3 regions of the Serratia sp. Ae19-1 genome follow, and region 1 is predicted to be linked to each of the others. Evidence: predicted binding sites of a transcription regulator. Region 1 holds the regulator's gene; each other region holds the start of a gene.
What was found. The regulator CRP, encoded in region 1, controls carbon source genes, mostly activating them, when cyclic AMP is high. The targets are predictions, from matches to a motif close to ATGTGANNNNNNTCACAT.
Positions count from the first base shown of each region.

Region 1 (6,908 bases):
CACGCTGTTCACCGTTTCGGTGGGCGGGCAGGCTAAATACTCCGACGGGTTCGGGCCGAAGCCGGCCGACATTGTGCACGTGCCGTTTAACGATCTGGCGGCGGTGAAAGCGGTGATGGACGACCATACCTGCGCGGTGGTGATGGAGCCGATTCAGGGTGAGGGCGGCATTACGCCGGTCGACGCCGGCTTCCTCAAAGGCGTGCGCGAGCTGTGCGACCAACATCAGGCGCTGCTGGTGTTCGACGAAGTGCAGAGCGGCATGGGGCGCAGCGGCAAGCTGTTCGCCTATATGCATTATGGCGTGACGCCGGACATTCTCACCACCGCCAAGGCGCTGGGCGGCGGTTTCCCGGTCAGCGCCATGCTGACCACCGAAGAGATCGCGTCGGTGATGCAGGTGGGCACTCACGGCACTACCTACGGCGGCAACCCGCTGGCCTGCGCGGTGGCGGAGGCGGCGCTGGATGTGATCAATACGCCGGAGGTGTTGAGCGGCATTGAGCAGCGCCATGCGCTGTATGTGCAGGCTTTGCAGAATATCGGCGATAAATACGGTATTTTCACCGCCATTCGCGGTATGGGGTTGCTGATTGGCGCTGAGCTGACGCCGCATTATCACGGCAGAGCGCGTGACTTCCTCACCGCCGCCGCTGCGCGTGGGCTGATGATCCTCAACGCCGGGCCGAACGTGATTCGTTTTGCGCCGTCGCTGGTGGTGGAGCTGCAGGATATCGAAGCCGGCATGGCGCTGTTCGAGCTGGCGGTGCAGGACGTGATCAACGCCTGAAGCCCGTGCGGCGATTAACGGGGCGCGGCATGCCGCGCCCTTATTGATCGCGCAGTTTGCGTTTGAGCCAGATGCCGTGGTGCGGGCGCTGGCGCCAGGCCAGCGACGAAATGGTATGCATCACGCTCAGGTGCGACAGGATGCGCCGCAGATGGCGCTCCATCTCGGTGACGGGCATGTCCGGATGCAGGTCCGGCGGCTGCATGATGCCGCTGTTGTCGCTGCTCGGGCCATCGTATTCCAGCCGCTGCTGGCAGCTTTGCAGCGCGATTTCACAGGTTTGCAGATACTCTTCCGCCAGCTTCGGCGTCAGCATGTAGTGCTCGCGCGCCAGAATGGTCATGGCGTTCAGGTGCTCGACGATGAACTGGCTGTGAGTGACCCACAGCCGCATGTCAGCCAGATAGTTCGAGGCGAATCCCGGTTCCTGCATCGCCTGATTGAGCGCGGTGAACAGCGCATTGTGCGCCTGGTTGACCTGCATGCGGGCGTAGGCCAGCGAGGCGGCGTCCGGCTCGGGTTGCTTCAGCATCAGCCGCAGCGCGGCCTGATCGTTCTCCAGCGCCTGATGGGCATTTTTGCGCAGCAGCCCGCTTTGCCACTGCGGCCACAGCCAAATGGTGCCGCCGAACGCCAGCACGCAGCCGATCAGCGTATCGATCAGGCGCGGCACCAGAAAATGCGAGCCGTTCAGCGCCAGCAGCTGCAGGGTGTAAACCGCCGTGACCGTAAAGCCGATCACCGACAGCCCGTAGTTCTTGCGCGAAACCAGGTAGGCCAGCAGGGTGATCACCAGCATGATGCTCAGCGTTTCCCCTTCCGGTAACTGCAGCTGCAGCAGACCCGCCGCCAGCAACAGGCCGGCGATCGTGCCCAGCGCACGGTGCTGAATGCGCACCCGGGTGGCGTTATAGCCGTTTTGACTCACCAGCATGATGGTGAGCAGGATCCAGTAAGGCTTCGGCAGGTTGAATACCGCCCCCAGGCTGCTGCCGACCGCCAGCGTTACCCCCAGCCGCGCGGCATTGCGCAGGGCGGTGGATTTGAACGACAGGTAGCTGGCCAACGCCGGCCAAAACGGCAGGCGGTGCTGGCTGGGCATCAAATCGCGGCGGTACAGCGGGTGCTGGGTGCGCAGCAGGCGGGCGATGCGGCTGAAATGGTAGTAGCAAAACTGGCCGACCGGGTTGTCGGGATGCTGCGCCGCCATTTTTTCCAGCGCTGCCAGCTCGTGCGTCATGGAAAAGCGCTTCGAATGTTGATGGTAGAGAATATCGTGCGCCACCACGCGCAGCCGGCCGGCGATCACCTGGGCGTTGCGGCGAATGATTGCTTCGGCCTGGCTCTGCTCCATCAGCTTCTGCACTTCTTCCGGCAGATGCAGGCTGACGGTGATGTGCTCCTGCAGGTCCATCGCCACCTGAAAGGCGCGCTGCAGGCGCTTTTGATCGAGGTTGTTGGCGTGCGGCAGGAAATTAAGCTGTTGGTACAGTAGGCTGATCAGATCCATCACCTTTTGCTGGCGCACCAGCAGCGGCGGCAGCGCGGTTTGCGGGTCGGTGTGTTGGGTCAGCAGCGAATACTTGGCTTCGAAGTAGTCCGCCAGTTCCAGATAAAGCTGGCTCAACGTCTCGCGCATTGGCTGCTCTTTCCACAGTTTGAACCAGAACCAGGTGAATAAGCCGTACCAGGCGGTGCCGATGACGTACAACAACGGCGCCTGCCAGATTGGTACCGTGCCGGCCATGCTGAGAGCGAAGATGGCGGCCACCAGCGCCGCCGGCAACAGCCGGGCGTGCAGCGGGCTGATTTCGCCAGTGACGCCGAGCAACAGCGCCAGACCCAGCATCAGTGCCGGCAGCGGCAGATGCCACAGCAGGGCCTGTTGCAGCAGCAGGCTGCTGAGGGCGAACAGCGCACCGCCGACGATCAGCCGTTTAAAGAAGCGCTTATGCGGCGTGTCGAGACCGGCGATATTGCAGCAGGCGGGCACCAGAGAGAACATCAGGCCGAGCTGCAGTTGGCCGATCAGCAGGCCGAACAGCACCGGCAAGCACAACACCAGCGTTTGTCGCAGTGCGTAATTGACTTCCGGGTGGTAGATCAGACGACGCCACATGGCAGCGAGCAGATAAAAAACGGCGCAGATTGCGCCGTTTTTTCAGGGATTAACGGGTGCCGTAGACGACAATGGTTTTGCCGTGGGCGGAAATCAGATTTTGGTCTTCCAGCATTTTCAGAATACGGCCAACGGTTTCGCGCGAGCAGCCGACGATCTGGCCGATTTCCTGACGGGTGATTTTGATCTGCATGCCGTCCGGGTGAGTCATGGCGTCGGGTTGCTTCGCCAGATTCAGCAAGGTTTGCGCGATGCGGCCGGTAACGTCCAGGAAGGCGAGGTTGCCCACTTTTTCGGAAGTGACCTGCAGGCGGCTCGCCATTTGGGCGGACAGACGCATCAGGATGTCCGGGTTCACCTGGATCAGCTGGCGGAATTTCTTGTAGGAAATTTCGGCCACTTCACAGGCGGTTTTCGCGCGAACCCAGGCGCTGCGCTCCTGGCCCTCTTCGAACAATCCGAGCTCGCCGATGAAATCCCCCTGGTTGAGGTAGGACAAGATCATCTCTTTACCTTCTTCATCCTTGATCAGCACCGCGACGGAGCCTTTCACGATGTAGTAAAGCGTTTCGGCCTTTTCACCTTGGTGAATCAGCGTACTCTTCGATGGATATTTGTGGATATGGCAATGAGACAGGAACCATTCGAGAGTAGGGTCTGTTTGCGGTTTGCCGAGAACCATTCGCTGTTATCCTCTGTTGTTATCGCTGCCTTGTGTCACAGGGGTCAGAGTTCCCTGTAAAACCCGCCTGTAGCCGCTGTTATGAGCGAGGGCTACCGGCAAGTTTTGAGGCGTGTCATAAAAATACGCTGTCGCTCTAGCATATTAACTTGCCGTAAGCGCTGCAAGCTACATTCTGTTAACATACCGGTAAAGGAGCCTTTCTCTGGGCGTTTCCCTGAAATGCAGTGTCCCGGAAAGATTTATTGCGGCTCTGTTTGTAGCACAGAGTAAGGCGGGTGTCTCGTGTTGTCTCGCTTCAGCATGATTAGCATCAGGTTACGTTGCCTGTTTCTATGCGAAAGCGTACTCTGATTTTAAGAAATCAACCGGAGTGACCAGAATGCAGGCAAGAGTTAAATGGGTGGAAGGGTTAACGTTTTTGGGTGAATCGGCCTCCGGCCATCAGGTACTGATGGACGGCAACGCCGGCGATAAAGCGCCCAGCCCGATGGAGATGGTGCTGATGTCGGTAGGCGGCTGCAGCGCGATCGACGTGGTGTCCATCCTGCAAAAAGGGCGCAATGACGTGCGCGATTGCGAGGTGAAGCTGACCTCCGAGCGCCGCGAAGAAGCCCCGCGGCTGTTCACCCATATCAACCTGCACTTCATCGTCACCGGTCAGGATCTGACCGACAAGATCGTAGAGCGTGCGGTGAACCTGTCGGCGGAGAAATACTGCTCGGTGGCGCTGATGCTCAACAAAGCCGCTACGGTGACCCACAGCTTCGAGATCCGCCAGCCGGCGTAATCGAGACGGAGCGCGGCCAGCCGCCGCGCTCAACGCGCTTATTCGATCTTCTTGCCTTCCAGCAGCCGCTGCACCAGCGGCGCCATGATCAGCTCCATCGCCAACCCCATCTTGCCGCCCGGCACCACCAGCGTATTGATGTGCGAAATAAACGATCCTTGCAGCATCGCCAGCAAATAGGGGAAGTCTATCTGATCCAGCCCGCGGAAGTGGATCACCACGAAGCTTTCATCCAGTGACGGAATGGCCTTGGCGGCGAACGGGTTGGAGGTGTCCACCGTCGGCACGCGCTGGAAGTTGATGTGGGTGCGCGAGAACTGCGGCGTGATGTAGTTGATGTAGTCTTCCATCGAACGCACCACCGAATCCATTACCGCTTCGCGGGAGTGGCCGCGCTCGCCGGTATCGCGGATCAGCTTCTGGATCCATTCCAGGTTGACGATCGGCACCACGCCGACCAGCAGATCGACATGTTTGGCCACGTCATGGTGCTCGGTGACCACGCCGCCGTGCAGCCCCTCGTAGAACAGCACGTCGGTCGGCGCCGGCAGCGGCTCCCACGGGGTGAAGGTGCCCGGCACCTGATTGTATGGCACCGCTTCGTCGTAGGTGTGCAGGTACTTGCGCGAACGGCCGGTGCCGTTCTTGCCGTAGTCGATAAAGCTTTGCTGCAGCAGGCCGAAGTCGTTGGCCTCGGGGCCGAAATAGCTGATGTGTCTGCCCAGATCGCGCGCCTTGCGGATCGCCGCGTCCATCTCCGGCCGGGTATAGCGGTGGAAACTGTCGCCCTCCAGCTCGGCGGCGCGAATGTTGAGCTGCTGGAAGATTTTGCGGAACGCCACGCTGGTGGTGGTGGTGCCGGCGCCGCTGGAACCGGTCACCGCGATAACGGGATGTTTGGCAGACATGGTGGTTGTCACTCCGTGTTGAATGCGCCGGCGTCAGGGGATTATTGTGGCTCTTGTTGACGCTCTCTATGTCAGGAAAAAATGGTGCGCGCTGGTTTGCAATGCCCCATTGTTACCTGATTTTTTCCGTCAGTCATAGAACCGAGCGCCACTAAATTTCTTCCTGCCCGGCGCGGAACTGGCCGCGCGGCATGATGTTGACGCTCTCGTGCAGTTCCGACCACACCAGCACCACGTCGCCGTTTTTCAGCTGGCGGCGCACGTCCTCCACCTTCTGCTCCAGCGAGCGCTCGTGCTCGCCATAATCGGTGCCTTCGCGCAGTACAAAGGATTCGATCAGGCTATTCAGGGTATCGGTTGTCAGCTCTTGCCAGGGAATGATCACGTCGGGATGTCCAGATAAGGGGAAAGCCAGGCCGGAATGCGATGCTCCAGCCACATGTGCGGTTTTTTCAGCGTGCCGCCGACGAAGCCGACGTGGCCGCCGTACTCGGTCAACTGGTATTCGATATTGCGCGGCAGGCCGGCGACGTCGGGGATCACCTCATGGGTCATGAAGGGATCGTCCTTCGCATGGATGATCAGCAGCGGCGTCTGGACAGCCGGCAACAGCGGCAGGGCGCTGCAGCGGCGATAATAGTCGATAGCGTCGCTGAAGCCGTGAATGCGCGAGGTGATGGCGTCGTCGAATTCGCGGATGCGCCGCAGGCCGTTAAGCTGTGACAGCTTGAGCGGCAGGGTGTCCGGGTAGTGCAACAACTTACGGGTGGCGTTTTGTTTCAACTGCCCCAGCAGGTAGCGCTGATAAACGCGAGAGAAGCCTTGCTCCATGCGATAGGCGCAGGGCTCCAGCATCAGCGGTGCCGAGACCACCACCGCCGCCTGCAGCAGGCTGTCGGCGCCTTGCTGCGCCAGATAGCAGGCCAGCATGTTGCCGCCGAGCGAAACGCCTACCGCCGCGGTCGGCACCTCGCCGTAGCTGTCGCGCAGCCAGCGCAGGAAGAAGCGCGCGTCTTCGGTTTCACCGGAGTGGTAGATGCGCTGCTTGCGGTTGGGCACGCCGCTGCAGCCGCGAAAGTGCATCACCACGCCGAGCCAGCCGCGCTCGCGCCAGGCGTTGAGCAGGCCGTGCGCGTAGGGGCTGTAGAAGCTGCCTTCCAGGCCATGAAACAGCACTGCGCGCGGTTTGTCGCGCGCCTGCGCCGGATCCTCGCTCCAGGCGAGATCGACGAAATCGCCGTCGGGCAATTCCAGCCGTTGCCAATGCGGTTTCAATAACACGCGGCGGCGCACCAGCCGCGGCAACAGCGTTTGCAGGTGCGGATTACTGGCCCCGGTCAGGGGGCGAAAGACGTCATGCATAGGCTGAGTAAAAATGTTGTTGGCGACTATTGTGAGATCCCAGACGCACTGTTAGCTTCAATACCAATAACTAACAATGATACTGCAAAAAAGCGCCTTGGGTGAGGAGCACCCGTGCCATGGAACCGAGTTTATTCCTGTCGATGCTGGGCTTCCTGTGGGTGGCCGCCATCACGCCTGGCCCCAATAACCTGCTGCTGACTACCTCCGGCGCGAACTTTGGCTTTATGCGATCGCTGGGGCTGATGATCGGCATC
Region 1 is NZ_JBCHWD010000002.1:950,628-957,535, forward strand. It holds gene argD (bifunctional acetylornithine/succinyldiaminopimelate transaminase) at 1-790, shown strand, start outside; gene AAIE04_RS09760 (YccS/YhfK family putative transporter) at 831-2,909, opposite strand; gene crp (cAMP-activated global transcriptional regulator CRP) at 2,959-3,591, opposite strand; gene AAIE04_RS09770 (OsmC family protein) at 3,974-4,381, shown strand; gene AAIE04_RS09775 (phosphoribulokinase) at 4,420-5,289, opposite strand; gene AAIE04_RS09780 (YheU family protein) at 5,441-5,674, opposite strand; gene AAIE04_RS09785 (hydrolase) at 5,671-6,651, opposite strand; gene AAIE04_RS09790 (LysE family translocator) at 6,771-6,908, shown strand, end outside.

Region 2 (6,908 bases), on a different contig from region 1:
GATAGGGCGTTCGCAGTGCTTATGCATCTCGCGGATCAGCTCTTCGGTAAACAGCCCCGGCTGGCCGGACACGCCGATCAGAATGGTCGGCTTGGCGTTGCGCACGACGTCCAGCAGCGAAATGGCGTCGCTGGCGGTTTCCCAGCCGGCGAGATTGTCGCTCTTCTGCACCAGCTTGCTCTGGAAATCGAGCAGGTTCGGCAGCTTGTCGGTCAGCAGGCCGAAACGGTCGACCATGAATACGCGGGCGCGCGCTTCGTCTTCGCTCAACCCTTCGGACTTCATCTGCGCGATGATCTGCTCGGCGATGCCGCAGCCGGCGGAACCGGCGCCGAGGAAGGTGACGGTTTGATCGCGCAGCTGGCTGCCGGCGGCGCGGCTGGCGGCGATCAGGCTGCCGAGGGTGACCGCGGCGGTGCCCTGGATGTCGTCGTTAAAGCAGCAGATCTCGTCGCGGTAGCGGTTCAACAGCGGAGTGGCGTTGTTCTGCGCGAAGTCTTCGAACTGCAGCAGGACGTTCGGCCAGCGGCGTTTGACCGCCTGAATAAACTCTTCGACGAAGGCGTGGTACTCCTCGCCGGAGATGCGTGGATGGCGCCAGCCCATGTACAGCGGATCGTTGAGGCGCTGCGGGTTGTTGGTGCCGACGTCCAGCACCACCGGTAGGGTGTAGGCCGGGCTGATGCCGCCGCAGGCGGTGTACAGCGACAGCTTGCCAATTGGAATCCCCATGCCGCCGATGCCCTGATCGCCCAGGCCGAGAATGCGCTCACCGTCGGTGACCACGATCACCTTGACGTTCTGCTTGGTGGCGTTTTGCAGCATGTCATCGATGCGATCGCGGTTCGGGTAGGAGATGAACAGCCCGCGCGCGCGGCGGTAGATATCGGAGAAGTGTTCGCAGGCCTCGCCGACGGTCGGGGTGTAGATGATCGGCATCATCTCGCTCAGGTGCGAGTCCAGCAGGCGGTAGAATAGGGTTTCGTTGGTGTCCTGGATGTTGCGCAGGTAGATGTGCTTATCGTTATCGTTCTTGAAATCCTGATACTGACGGTAGGCGCGTTCCACCTGTTCTTCGATGGTCTCCACCGCTTCCGGCAGCAGGCCGTGCAGGTTGAAGTGGCTACGTTCTTCCTCGGTGAAAGCGCTGCCTTTGTTCAGCAGCGGAAATTCCAGCAGAATTGGGCCGGCGTAAGGGATGTAGAGCGGGCGTTTGCTTTCGTATTCTAGTTCCATCAGTTTTACTCTTCACGTATCAGATAACTTTATTGCCGACGATCCTAAAAGATAAAGAGCAGATGTACAGCATTTGTTGCCAGATGATGAACCAGGTTGGCGTAATTATCGACAATCAAATGATTTTTTAACTAAATAAAGTGTCTGCGGCGGCATCGGGGCATTGTATTTGGCGGGCGGGGCTGTTAGCGGCGGAACCGGATGGCTCCGCCGTGGTGCGCTTAGAACGCGGTGCGGCTGACGTTCTGGCAGCCCAGCGCCGCCAGGGTGGCGCGGGTGGCGTCCCATTGGCTGATGATCGCGTCCTGCGGTTCGGCCAGCACGGCGCGGCGGATGTTCTGGCAGTCGCCGCCGGAGAGGTTCAGCAGGATCAGCGCGGCCTGCAGCGGCGGCAGGCTCGGGTTGAAGGCGGCGTTTTCCGCATAGCGGCCGGCGTAGATGTTGCCGTCTGCCGTTTCCAGCGCCACGCCGCTATGGGCGCGGCTGTATGGCGCGTGGCTTCGGTTGGCCGCCGCCAGCGCCGCTTGCGCCAGCGCATCGTTCAACGCCAGCTGATGGCCGTGATCGACCTCGTCCATCAGCAGTGAGGCGACATCCAGATCTTTCGGGCCGAAGGCGTCCGGCAGATAGTCCGCCAGCGTGGCCGGCGCGCGGCCCGGCAGGCGGATTTGCAGCTCGCCGCCGCTGTTCAGCTCATTCATAAACTGGCGGCAGTGGCCGCACGGCGTGTAGTTGACGGTGACCGAGGCCAGCGCTTTTTCGCCGCGCAGCCAGGCGTGCGTCACCGCACTCTGTTCCGCATGCACGGATTGCTGCAGTGGCGCGCCGCTGAACTCCATATTGGCGCCGAAATAGAGATTGCCGCTCTGCCCGCGCGCGATGGCGCCGACGTGGAAATGCGATATCGGGGTTAACGAGCAGGCCGCCGCCAGCGGCAGCAGAGCGAATGCCAGCGCGTCATCGTCCAGTCCGCAGCCTGAGCGGATCGCCGCCGCTTGCTCGGCCGTGAACATCGCCGGAAAGTCGGACGCGTCCAGATAGGGCTGCAGGGCGGATTGCAGTGTCGCGGGCAGTGCGCTGAAAGCGGTGTGAAAACGCGGATGCATAGAAGGTCTCTCTACAGGTTAACGGGATAACATTCTAGGCAGCGCGGTAACATTAAAGTGTGACCAATATCTCTTAATTGATGAAATCAATGCAATGAAATACATAAATGCGAGATGTATCGCAAGTTTAATCCTGTTTAACCGAACAGGTGCAGCAGCACCGGGAACAGAAATGGCGCCAGCAGTGAGGTGATGATGCCGCAGATCACCAGCGCCAGCGAGCCGAAGGCACCTTCCTGGTAGTCCATCTCCGCGCAGCGCGCGGTGCCCAGCGCGTGAGATGCGGTGCCCATCGCCAGGCCGCGCGCCGAGTGGGTGGTGATTTTCAACAGGTTGAACAGCGTATGGCCGAACACGGCGCCGAGGATGCCGACGAAAATGACGCAGACCGCGCTGATCGCCGGAATACCGCCGAGCGAGTCCGCGACGGCCATGGCGATTGGCGTAGTGACCGATTTCGGCAGAATAGAAGCGGCGATTTCCGGCGTAGCGCCCAGCCACAGGGCGATGGCGCCGCCGCTGATCATGGCGGTCAGGCTGCCGATGAAGCACACCGCGATAATCGACTTCCAGCGCGCGCGAATTTGGTGCAGCTGCTCATACAGCGGGAAGGCCAGCGCGACGACCGCCGGCTGCAGCAGATCGTTGAGGATCCTGCTGCCCTGAAAATAGCGCTCATAGGGGATACCGGTGAGCAGCAGCAGCGGGATGATCACCGCCATGGACACCAGCAGCGGGTTGAGCAGCGGCATGTTCAGTTTGCGCGCCAGCCAGCGCGCGGCGAAATAGACCGCCAGCGTCAGCGGCAGCGACCACCAGATTTCATGGATCATGGGTTGCCCTCCGTATCGTCGGGCTTACCGACGATGCGGCGCTCGCGGTGGAAATAATGTGAGGTATAGCCGACCACCACCAGCACCATTAGCGTGCTGATGAGGCAAGAGATAACCAGCGGGCCCAGGTGCGCCACGATCTGGTCGTAGTATTTCATGACCCCGACGCCGATCGGCACGAACAGCAGCACCATATAGCGGATCAGTAAATGGCAGCCGGGTTTAACCCACTTGGCCGGCAGGATCTGGGTGGAAAGCAGGGCGAACAGCAGCAGCATGCCGAGGATGCTGCCGGGAATGGCGAACGGCAGCAGCGCCGCCAGCGCGTTGCCGACGAACAGACAAAGGTAGATGAGGAGCAGGGCCCTGAGGTATTTCCAGCACAGTGTGAGCACGTTGGCCATTGTCTTTTCCCGTTTAACTGATGCATTCATCATACAATTAAACTGTGAGCCATGCCACAGATCGCACCATGAATTCTCGCTATGGCCGCCATGCACGATCGTTGGGTTGACAGCCTGGATTAAGTGTAGCGCGCCGGATTAAGGTGCATCTTCAGCCGCCGTCGCCTGTTCCGCCAGCCGATGGCCGAGGAAGAAAAACAGCAGGCTGAGCAGCGCGGCGACGATCAGCATTACGAACATCAACGGCGGCGCGGCGTAGCTGAGCAGCACCCCGCACAGCACTGGGTTGATGGCGCCGCCCAGCGCGCTGAGGTTCTGTACCCCATAGTAGCTGCCTTTCAGGTGCGGCGGCGCGATAAAGTCGATGAACATGTATTCCACCGGGATAACGATGATTTCGCCGAGGGTAAACACCGCCATCGCCGCCAGCCACAGCCAGACCGCCTCGCCGGCGACCATAAAGCCGAGCAGCCCGACGATGAAAAACAGCGTGCCCAGCGCCAGCCAGCGCAGCATGTTTTCCTGGCGCATGCCGCGACTGAGCAGGTATTGCAGGGCGATGACGATGCTGGCGTTGACGATCATCACCAGCCCGATGATTTTGTAGGCGAACTCGGCGCTGGAAACGGTGATCAGGTACTGCGACAGATAGCCGGTGAACTGTCCGAACACCACGGCGCCCAGGGTGCTGCCGAGGGTGAAGTAGATCAGCCGGCGATCGCTGCGCAAGATGGTCAGCGTCTGGCGGAAGTTGGGTAGTGAGGCTGATGCGGCGATAGGGGCTGCGTGCTGTTCCCGCCCGCGCAAGCGCAGGCTCAGCGCCGCCACCGTCGCCAGCGCCAACCCACCCGACAGGTAAAACGGCAGCAGCGGGTTGAGGCCGGCCACCAGTACGCCGAGCGCCGAGCCGATCGCCCAGCCGACGTTGACCAGCGTGTAGTTGATTGAGAAAGCCTTGATGCGCTGCTCGACCGGCAACCAGTCGGCGAAGCAGGCCTTGATGGTGATGCTCAGCACCGAATAACAGGTGTGCAGGATCGCCAGCACCACGATCACGCCGCCGGGGCGCGGGATCCAGGGAATGGCGAAGAAGCTGAGCGAAAACAATAAAATCGACAGCAGGATCAGGCGATTTTTGCTGAATTTGTCCACCAGATAGCCGCCGTACAGGCTGGCGATGATGCCGAGGGTGAGGCTGACGCCCAGGAGCACGCCCACGCTCTTCGGCAACAGGTGGAAATGCTCGGTAAGGTAGATGGTGATGAACGGCAGCGTGACGCCGCGACCGATGGTCAGCACCAGCGAACTGGCCAGCAGCACGTTAATCTGCGAGGGGAATCCCTTCATTCGAAACCTGTTTATGCATACAGTTATTAGGCGATGCAAATAACATAGCGCATTTTGGCGGGGACGGAAGGGGGAGGCCGATAATTAGTTGAAAAACAGAGGCTGCGTCGGCAGCCCCGTGAAAAACAGCATTATTTACCGTGTTCTGCCTGTAGCGTGGCGAACCACGGCTGAACGAAATCGCTGCTGCTGCCCCAGCCGGGGATGATCTTCGCCAGGCCGGCGACGTTGACCGGCCCCGGCTGCGCCAGTAACAGCGCCTGCGGAATGACCGTCGCTTTGAACTGATAGTTGTCCGGCGTGCTTTCTCCGGCGATTTTGTTGGCCACCAGGCGCAGGTTGATCGCGCCGATCAGTTTCGGATCCACCGCGACGCTGACCTGCCACGGGCTGTCGGCCTCACGCATTAGCTGCAGATCCTGGTTGGAGATATCGATACTGTACAGTTTGATTTCGGTGCGTCCGTTCTCTTTCAGCGCCTTGTAAGCCCCTTGGGTAAAGGCATCCCAGGTGCCCCAGATGGCGTCTATCTTGCCTTTCGGGTATTTCGCCAGCACCGCGCCCACCTTGTTGGCGGTATCGCCCTGTACGTCGGATGAGACCGCGCCGATCGATTCCAGCTCATGAATGCCCGGATGCTGTTTCAGCAACTGCTGATAGGCGGCCTGGCGGCGCTCCATCGGCGGGAAGCCGGCCACCCAGAGTTTGATGATGTTGGCCTGGCCGTTGAAATCTTTCACCAGCTGGCCGAAGGAGGCGTTGGCCAGCGAAGCGTCGTCCTGCTGCGAGACGGTGACGCCGGGAACGCTGCCGCCGACGTCGGTATCGAAAGCCGCGACGGCGATGCCGGCCGCCGCGAGGCGTTTGACCAGATCGGTGGAATAGGGGGCTCGCCCCTGCGAGAGAATGACGCCGTCATATTTCTGGCTGATGGCCTGGTTGACGAAGTCCTGGAAGCGCGCGTCGTCGCCGTTGCTGAGGAAGGTATCCACCTTGAAGCCCAGTTTGCGCCCTTCCTGAATGGCGCCCGCCAGAAATTGCGTGGTGTTGTCGTCGGAACCGAGATTACGGATCACCGCGATGCGCACCGGCCCCTGATGCTGAGCGATGGCAACCGGCACGGCGGCCTGTTCCGCCGCCTGCAGCGGCAGAGCGGACAACAGGCTGAGGGCGAGTAGCGAAGTCTTGAGATTTTTCATTATTATAGGCTCCAAAAAAGCAGGGAAACGGTCCCGGTGAAGGTCTGTTATAGCAGTCTTTCTGTCTGGACGTCTATTTGTTGTTTCGGAGCATCATAGCCGGATGCGGCGGGTGTGGGAATCAGGGCGGTTATGACTTTTTCTTAATGCTTATAACCCTGAGTTTGGGGCAATAAAAAAGGGCCGAGCAAGCTCGACCCTTGAAACCGCGCGTTAGTGCGATTACTTGACCTGCATGCCAGGCTGCGCGCCGCTGTCCGGGCTCAGCAGGAAGATCTCTTTCCCGCCAGGGCCCGCCGCCATCACCATGCCTTCTGACACGCCGAAGCGCATTTTGCGCGGCGCCAGGTTGGCGACCATGATGGTCAGACGGCCTTCCAGCGCCTTCGGATCCGGGTAAGCGGAGCGAATGCCGGAGAAGATCTGGCGCGATTCGCCGCCCAGATCCAGCTGCAGCTTCAGCAGCTTGTCGGAGCCCTCGACGAAGTCGGCGCTCTTGATCAGCGCGATGCGCATGTCGACCTTGGCGAAGTCGTCGAAGGTGATGGTTTCCTGGATCGGATCGTCGGCCAATGGACCGGTCACCGGTTTGGCGGCGGCCATGTCTTCCTTCGAGGCGTTGACCATCTCGCTGACCTTGTCCAGATCGATGCGGTTGAACAGCGCTTTGAATGCGTTTACCTGGTGACCCAGCAGCGGCTGCGGGATCGCGTCCCAGCTCAGCTCGGCGTTGAGGAACGCTTCGGCGCGTTCGGTCAGCGAAGGCAGCACCGGCTTCAGGTA
Region 2 is NZ_JBCHWD010000001.1:714,563-721,470, forward strand. It holds gene AAIE04_RS03545 (NAD-dependent malic enzyme) at 1-1,236, opposite strand, end outside; gene cdd (cytidine deaminase) at 1,458-2,342, opposite strand; gene AAIE04_RS03555 (CidB/LrgB family autolysis modulator) at 2,480-3,175, opposite strand; gene AAIE04_RS03560 (CidA/LrgA family protein) at 3,172-3,579, opposite strand; gene AAIE04_RS03565 (MFS transporter) at 3,718-4,926, opposite strand; gene AAIE04_RS03570 (sugar ABC transporter substrate-binding protein) at 5,058-6,125, opposite strand; gene metG (methionine--tRNA ligase) at 6,348-6,908, opposite strand, start outside.
Region 2: a site for CRP is predicted at 2,400-2,417, ahead of cdd (cytidine deaminase). Genes of this name have one in related genera too.

Region 3 (6,908 bases), on a different contig from region 1:
CAGCGGCGCCGGCGCCCCCACCAGCACCACCTTCGCCACCCGACTGCTGCCGTGACGGCCGATATAGCGCGCCACTTCGCCGCCGCCGGTGGAATGGCCGACCAGGATCAGATCGCGCAGATCCAGCGTTTCTATCAGCACAGCCAGATCGTCGGCGTATTGATTGATGTCGTTGCCGTGCCAGGTTTGATCCGAACGGCCATGGCTGCGGCGATCGTGAGCGATCACGCGGAATCCGCTCTGGCCGAAAAACAGCATCTGGTTGTCCCAGGCGTCGGCGGACAGCGGCCAACCGTGGGAGAACATGATCGGCTGGCCGCGGCCCCAATCCTTATAGAAAATGCGTGCGCCATCGGGCGCGGTAAGAGTGCTCATGACGTGCTCCCCGTTCGGTATCGAATTGGATTTTGTACGGGTTAACAGTACGGCAGGCGTAAAGGCAGTGATAACGGAATAATTTTCGCATGATCGCGAGTTTTTTTGCTGAAGAGGCCGGCGTAGCCGCCGGCGCATAACGTCAGATGTTTTCCAGATCGATGCCGCGCGTTTTCGGGCCAAACAGCCCGATCACCAGCATCACGATCAGCATGCTGGCGACGATAAACGCGATCACCCCCAGCGAGCCGCCGTACTGCAAGATAATGCCGATGATGATGCTGCTGAACACCGTCGACAGGCGGCTGAAGGAGTAGCAAAAACCGACGGCGCGGGCGCGGATGTGGGTCGGGAAGATCTCGGATTGATACGAGTGGTAGCTGTAGGTCAGCCAAGCGTTGGACCAAGTGATGAAGAAACCGCACAGGATCAGCCACAGCGGATTGTTCTGCAGCGCGAACAGCGAGCCGAAGATCACCGTCACCAGGCAAGACAACACGATCTGCCACTTGTTCTCCATCTTGTCGGCGTAAAAACTGCACAGCAGCGAACCCAGCGGATAGGCCAGCGTGATGAAGAAAGCGTACAGCAGGCTGTGCGTGACCGACGCGCCCTTGCCCGACAGCAGCGCCGGCAGCCAGTTGCCGAAGCCGAAGAAACCGATGGCCTGAAAGAAGTTCATCACCACCAGCATCAGCGTGCGATCGCGATACTGCGGCGCCCAGATGTCGCGAAAGCGGCCGCGCTGCGGCGCGCCATCGGCCTCTTCAGCCGAGCGCAACGGAAACTCCGCGGGCGCCACGCCGCAGCGCCGTTCCATGTCCCGCATCACCTGCCGCGCCTGCGCATAGCGCCGTTGCTGCACCAGCCAGCGCGGCGACTCCGGCAGCCCCTTGCGCACCAGCCAGATCACCAGCGAGGCCAGCGCGCCGGCGATCACCACGTAACGCCAGCCGCTCAGCCCCCAAATCGTCTGCGGCACCAGCCACCAGGACATCAGCGCCACCGCCGGCACCGACAGGAACTGCACGAAGAACGCGAAGGCGAAAGCCCGGGTGCGCAAGTGCGCGGGCACCCACTCCGTCAGGTAGGTGTCGATGGTCACCAGCTCGATGCCGAGCCCCACTCCCACCAGAAAGCGCAGAAAGATCACCCATTCCGCCTGCTGTTGAAACGCCAGCAACAGCGAGAAGGCGCCATACCAGATCAGGGCAAACATAAAGGTGGCGCGGCGGCCGAAGCGGTCAGCGTAAGGGCTCAGCAGGCTGGCGCCGACGAACAGACCGAGAAAGGTGGCGGCGGCGAAGGCCGCCTGATCCGACACGCCGAAGACGCCCAGCACCCCGGTGTGGAAAATGCCGTCGGCGATAAGGCCAGTGCTGATATAGCCGGTCTGGAACAGATCGTAGAGTTCGAAAAAGCCGCCCAGCGACAGCAAAATGATAAAGCGCCACAGGCCGGCCGACGCGGGCAAGGCGTCGATTCTGGCCGCCAAATCCCGCGCATGGATCGGCGACGCCGCTACAGAGTCACTCACCGTTAACCTCGCATTAACATTTTTGATGACTTTCTATGCTAGCGAAGCGACGCCGGAGTTAAATTTTTAATTAGCAGACTATGAAAAAAAGTTAAGCATAAAACGCTGCAGCGGCCTGTTTTATAGCGAGAAAATGTAGCGCGGGATGCCGGCCGGCATCCCGAATCGGTGGGTTAACGGCTGTGGTGCTGCTGCAACCGTTCGCTGCGGTAAAAGCTCAGCAGGCACCAGCCGAGGGCGATCAGCGCCAGCGGCGCGGCGACGAAACCGATGTTGCCCATCCCCAGATGCAGACTCACCTGATTGCCCAGCAGCGCGCCGCTGCCGATGCCGAAGTTGTACAGGCCGGAGAAGATCGCCATCGCCACATCGGTGGCGTCCGGCGCCAGACTCAGCACCTTGGCCTGCATCGACAGGCCGATGGCCATGATCGCCATGCCCCAGAAAATGCACAGCACCGTCAGATGGCTTTCGCTGCCGGCGGCCGGCAACAGCAGCAGCAGGCTCAGGGCCAGCAGCGCGATGGCGCCGATAAAGAAGCCGGAAGGAAACCGCTCGCTGTAGCGGCTGAACAGCAGGCTGCCGACGATGCCGGCGGCGCCGAACAGCAGCAGCATCAGCGTGGTGAAGTTTTCCGACAGCCCGGCCACGGTCTGGATAAACGGCTCGATGTAGCTGTAGGCGGTGAAGTGCGCCGTCACCACGATGATGGTCAGCATGTACAGCGCCACCAGCGCCGGGCGTTTGAACAACAGCGGCACGCTGGCCAGCGAACCGGAGTGCTCGCTTTTCAGCACCGGCAGCAGGCGCCACAGCAGCACCAGCGCCAGAGTGGCGCACACCGCGATGCCGATAAAGGTCATGCGCCAGCCGAGCAACTGCCCGACCACCCGCCCGAGCGGCAGCCCGAGCACCATCGCCAGCGCGGTGCCGCCCGCCAGCAGGCTCAACGCCTGCGCTTTCTTGCCCGGCGGCGCCACGCGGATCGCCAGCGAGGCGGTGATCGACCAGAACACCGAGTGCGCCAGCGCCACGCCGGCGCGTGAAATCACCAGCGTGGTGAAGTTCCAGGCCACGGCGGTCAGCACATGGCTGGCGATAAACAGGATGAACACGCCGATCAGCAGCTTGCGGCGCTCGATCTTGCTGGTCAACAGCATGCACGCCAGCGAAGCGGCGGCGACGATCCAGGCGTAAATGGTGATGATCAGGCCGACCTGTTCGGTTTGCATCGAGAAGCTGGCGGCGATATCGCTCAACAGCCCGACCGGAATAAATTCGGTGGTGTTGAAGATAAAGGCCGAGACGGCGAGGATAACCACGCGCAACCAGGCGGTTGAGCGCGAAACGGGTGCGTTTTCCATGGTAAACAAAATCCGGACAGGTGCGGGCAAGTAGCGATATTTTAACCAACCGCCGCGCTAAATGCGATACGCGTCACACTTTAATTGTGTGGTTTTTTTCGCCGCATTTCGACACACTCGCAGACACACGGTTGCACAAATGCTGTGCTAATCTCTTGAAGCGTACCAATTTTTCCTGCCGCTCTTCCTTCGGCCGCCGCAGACGACGCGCCGCGCCGAAGAACCGCGCGCAGTGTCCATTTGGCGTTTCCTGAGGCGAGGTCATTATGTCCGCGATTTATGATTGGTCCGTGCTCGCATTGCGCAATGTTTACGATCGCCGCATTCAGGGCCAACCGGTGCTCGACAGCGCCGCGCTGTTCCCCGATGCGGAACGTTTCACCGCCCAATGGCGGCAGATCCGCGAAGAGGCGCTGACCGTCGCCCACGATCTGCACAATATCCCACGCTTTCACGAGATCATGATCCAACAGGAGTCTATCTCCGCCAACGACGCGCGCGACTGGCGCATGTTCATCATGAAGGCCTACGGCCAGCCGATCGCCCGCAACCTGGCGCGCTGCCCTGCGCTGGCAGCATTGATCGCCTCCTCGCCGGACGTGCTGTCCGCCTCACTCTCCTTCCTGGCGCCCGGCAAGCAGGTGCCGCCCCACCGCGGCCCGTTCCGCGGCATTCTGCGCGGCTATCTGGTGCTGGACATGCCCAAGCGCGCCGACGGCGTACCGGCGGCGGTGCTGAAAGTGGACGGCCGTGAATACCGCCTGCACGAGGGGGAGTTCATGCTGTGGGACGACACTTTCGAACACGAGGTGTGGAACGACAGCGCGCAGGTGCGCACCGTGCTGCTGCTGGATATCCGCCGTCGCGACATGCCCGGCGGGCTGCGGCTGCTCTCCAGCGCCATCATCGCGCTGGTGCGGCTGAACGTGCGCTGGATGCAGCGCCAGTTCTGAAGCGCTCAGACGATCAACCGTCGTGAGCGACCGGCCAATACCGCGCCAGCCACTGGCCGGCGGTGGTGGTGAGCAGGCCCTGACGCGCATTGAAGGTTGCCGCCTTGTCCCAGGCTACGCCGTCGGGCCGGGCGAAAGCCAGCCGGTATTTGGCGCCGACGTCATGCGGATGGTTCCGCACCGCCTCCTGCAGCCGTGCGGAGTCGAGCAAGGTTCTGTTGACCTCGACGCCCCAGTGCGCCTGCAGGAGATCGGCAAGCTCGCGGTAGGTCAGCGTGTCGCCGGCGATATAAACCACCTGGTTGCGAAACGCGGGCCGATGGAAAAAAATCTCGGCCGTCAGCCGGCCAATGTCCTCAGGGGTGGTCAGCGTCACCGCATAGCGCCAGTCGCCCAGCGCGCATACCGTTTTGCTTGCCGCGTCCACCACGCCAAAGCCGGGGTCAAACAGGTAGCTGGTGAAAATGCCCGTGGAAACAATCACCCACTCCGTCGCACGCTGCGCACGCAGCAGGTGGCGCACCTCGAGCTGTTCATCCCACACCTGCTGCCCGCTGCCTTTACCCACGACATCGTAATCTACGCCAAACTGCCACGGGAAATAGCGCGCCACGCCTGCCTGCAAGACGGCCTGGGTGATCTTTATCTGCGTGCCCGCCCCGCCGACAAAGCCGCTGCAGTTGATCACCGCGTCGAAGGAACGGAATAGCGCACTCAGCGCCTCCACGCCGTTTTGCTGCAGATCGCCTTCCACCACGGCGATGCCGAGCCGCGTCAGCTCATCCCGCCGCGCCCGATGCGGGCCGCTGACGGCGCGGGTGGCCTCCGGCCGGAGCAGCACGCTGATGGTGACATTCGCATGCCGCTGAGCGTGCCGGCTCATCGCACGCAATACCGGCAGCCCCAGTTCACCGGCGCCGAGTATGAGCACGGTATTGATAGATGGATTTGTGGATTTCATTCTTGCCTCCTGTCTTAACACTGCGTCATCCTGACAGCTGACAAAAACGGGTTCAATTAGGTACACCCGTGATACCGGAGAGGAATATGACGAGCGATCGCGCAGCGCTGCTGCAATTTTCGCAGGCGTTCTGTGAAGAACTGAGCAACGACGATGAAGGGTTGAAGCGTGAGATCCTCGCGCATGCGGGCAACCGTTGGTCGCTGGGGGTATTGCATATCCTGGGCACTCACGGGCCGCTGCGCCACGGCGAGATAAGCCGCCAGCTGGCGGGCGTGACGCAGAGAATGCTGACGCGGACGCTGCGCCATCTCGAGCGGGACGGGCTGATATCGCGCTGCGATTATCAGGAAAAGCTGCCCCGCGTGGTGTACGCCATCACCGAAGCGGGGGAAACGATGCTGCTCAACATGCTGCCGCTCTGGTCGTGGATTATCTCCTCCGCCGACGCTTTCAGGACGGCCCGCTCGCACTACGATGACCAACAGCGCAACGCCGCCGAGGAATGAACGCGGGCTTCCCTGCCCTTGGGCGGCACTCAGCCGCCGCCCAGATAAGCCTTTCTCACCTCAGGATCGTTCAACAGTTCCTGGCCGCTGCCGGTGAGGCGGATCTGGCCGTTGACCATCACATAGCCGCGATCGGACAGCTTCAGCGCGTGGTTGGCGTTCTGTTCCACCAGAAACAGCGTCATGCCGCTGCGGGTCAGCTCGCGCAGCACGCCGAAGATCTGCCGCACCACGATCGGCGCCAGCCCCAGGCTCGGCTCGTCCAACAGCAGCAGCTTCGGCCGGCTCATCAGCGCGCGGGCGATAGCCAGCATCTGCTGTTCGCCGCCCGACAGGGTCATCGCCCGCTGATTGCGCCGCTCCTTGAGGCGCGGAAACAGCTCGAACATGCGCGGCAAATCTTCTTCCAGATAGCGATTGCCGACGGTGATGGTGCCCATCAGCAGGTTCTCCTCCACGCTCATGTCCGGGAAGATGCGCCGCCCTTCCGGCGCCTGCGCGATGCCGCCGGCCGCCACGTAATGCGTGGAGCGGCGGCTGATGTCCTCACCGCTGAACAGGATCTGCCCGCCGGCGATGCGCGGCTGGCCGAAGATCGACATCAACAGCGTGGATTTGCCCGCACCGTTGGCGCCGATCAGCGCCACCGTCTCGCCGGCGTTGACCTGCAGCGACACCTTACGCAGCGCCTGGATCGGCCCGTAAAACACGTCCACTTCGCGAAATTCCAGCATCGCTTCGCTCATCCCGCCAGCTCCTCTTCGTCCGCGCCCAGGTAGGCGGCGATCACCGCGTCGTTGTGTTGGATCTCCTGCGGCGTGCCGCGGGCGATCACGTCGCCGTGATCGAGCACGATCACCCGATCGGAGATCTCCATCACCATGCCCATGTCATGCTCGATCAACAGCACCGTGATGCCGTGATGCTGGCGCAGAAAACGGATGATGCGGCTCAGCGTGGCCGTCTCCACCGGGTTCAGCCCGGCGGCCGGCTCGTCGAGACAGATCATCTCCGGCGCGGTGCACATGGCGCGCGCGATCTCCAGCCGCCGCTGCTGGCCGTAGGACATCTCCCCCGCCAGCCGGTTGGCGCAGTCCACCAGATCCACCACCTCCAGCCAGTAGAAGGCGCGATCCAGCGCGGCGTTCTCCGCCCGACGATAGCCCGGCGTATTCAGTACGCCGGCGATCAGGTTGCGGTTGCTCTGCA
Region 3 is NZ_JBCHWD010000003.1:417,924-424,831, forward strand. It holds gene AAIE04_RS12170 (alpha/beta fold hydrolase) at 1-375, opposite strand, end outside; gene AAIE04_RS12175 (MFS transporter) at 518-1,912, opposite strand; gene AAIE04_RS12180 (sugar transporter) at 2,086-3,276, opposite strand; gene AAIE04_RS12185 (aspartyl/asparaginyl beta-hydroxylase domain-containing protein) at 3,543-4,229, shown strand; gene AAIE04_RS12190 (aromatic alcohol reductase) at 4,243-5,190, opposite strand; gene AAIE04_RS12195 (winged helix-turn-helix transcriptional regulator) at 5,277-5,699, shown strand; gene AAIE04_RS12200 (ABC transporter ATP-binding protein) at 5,729-6,445, opposite strand; gene AAIE04_RS12205 (ABC transporter ATP-binding protein) at 6,442-6,908, opposite strand, start outside.
Region 3: a site for CRP is predicted at 3,338-3,355, ahead of AAIE04_RS12180 (sugar transporter). Genes of this name have one in related genera too.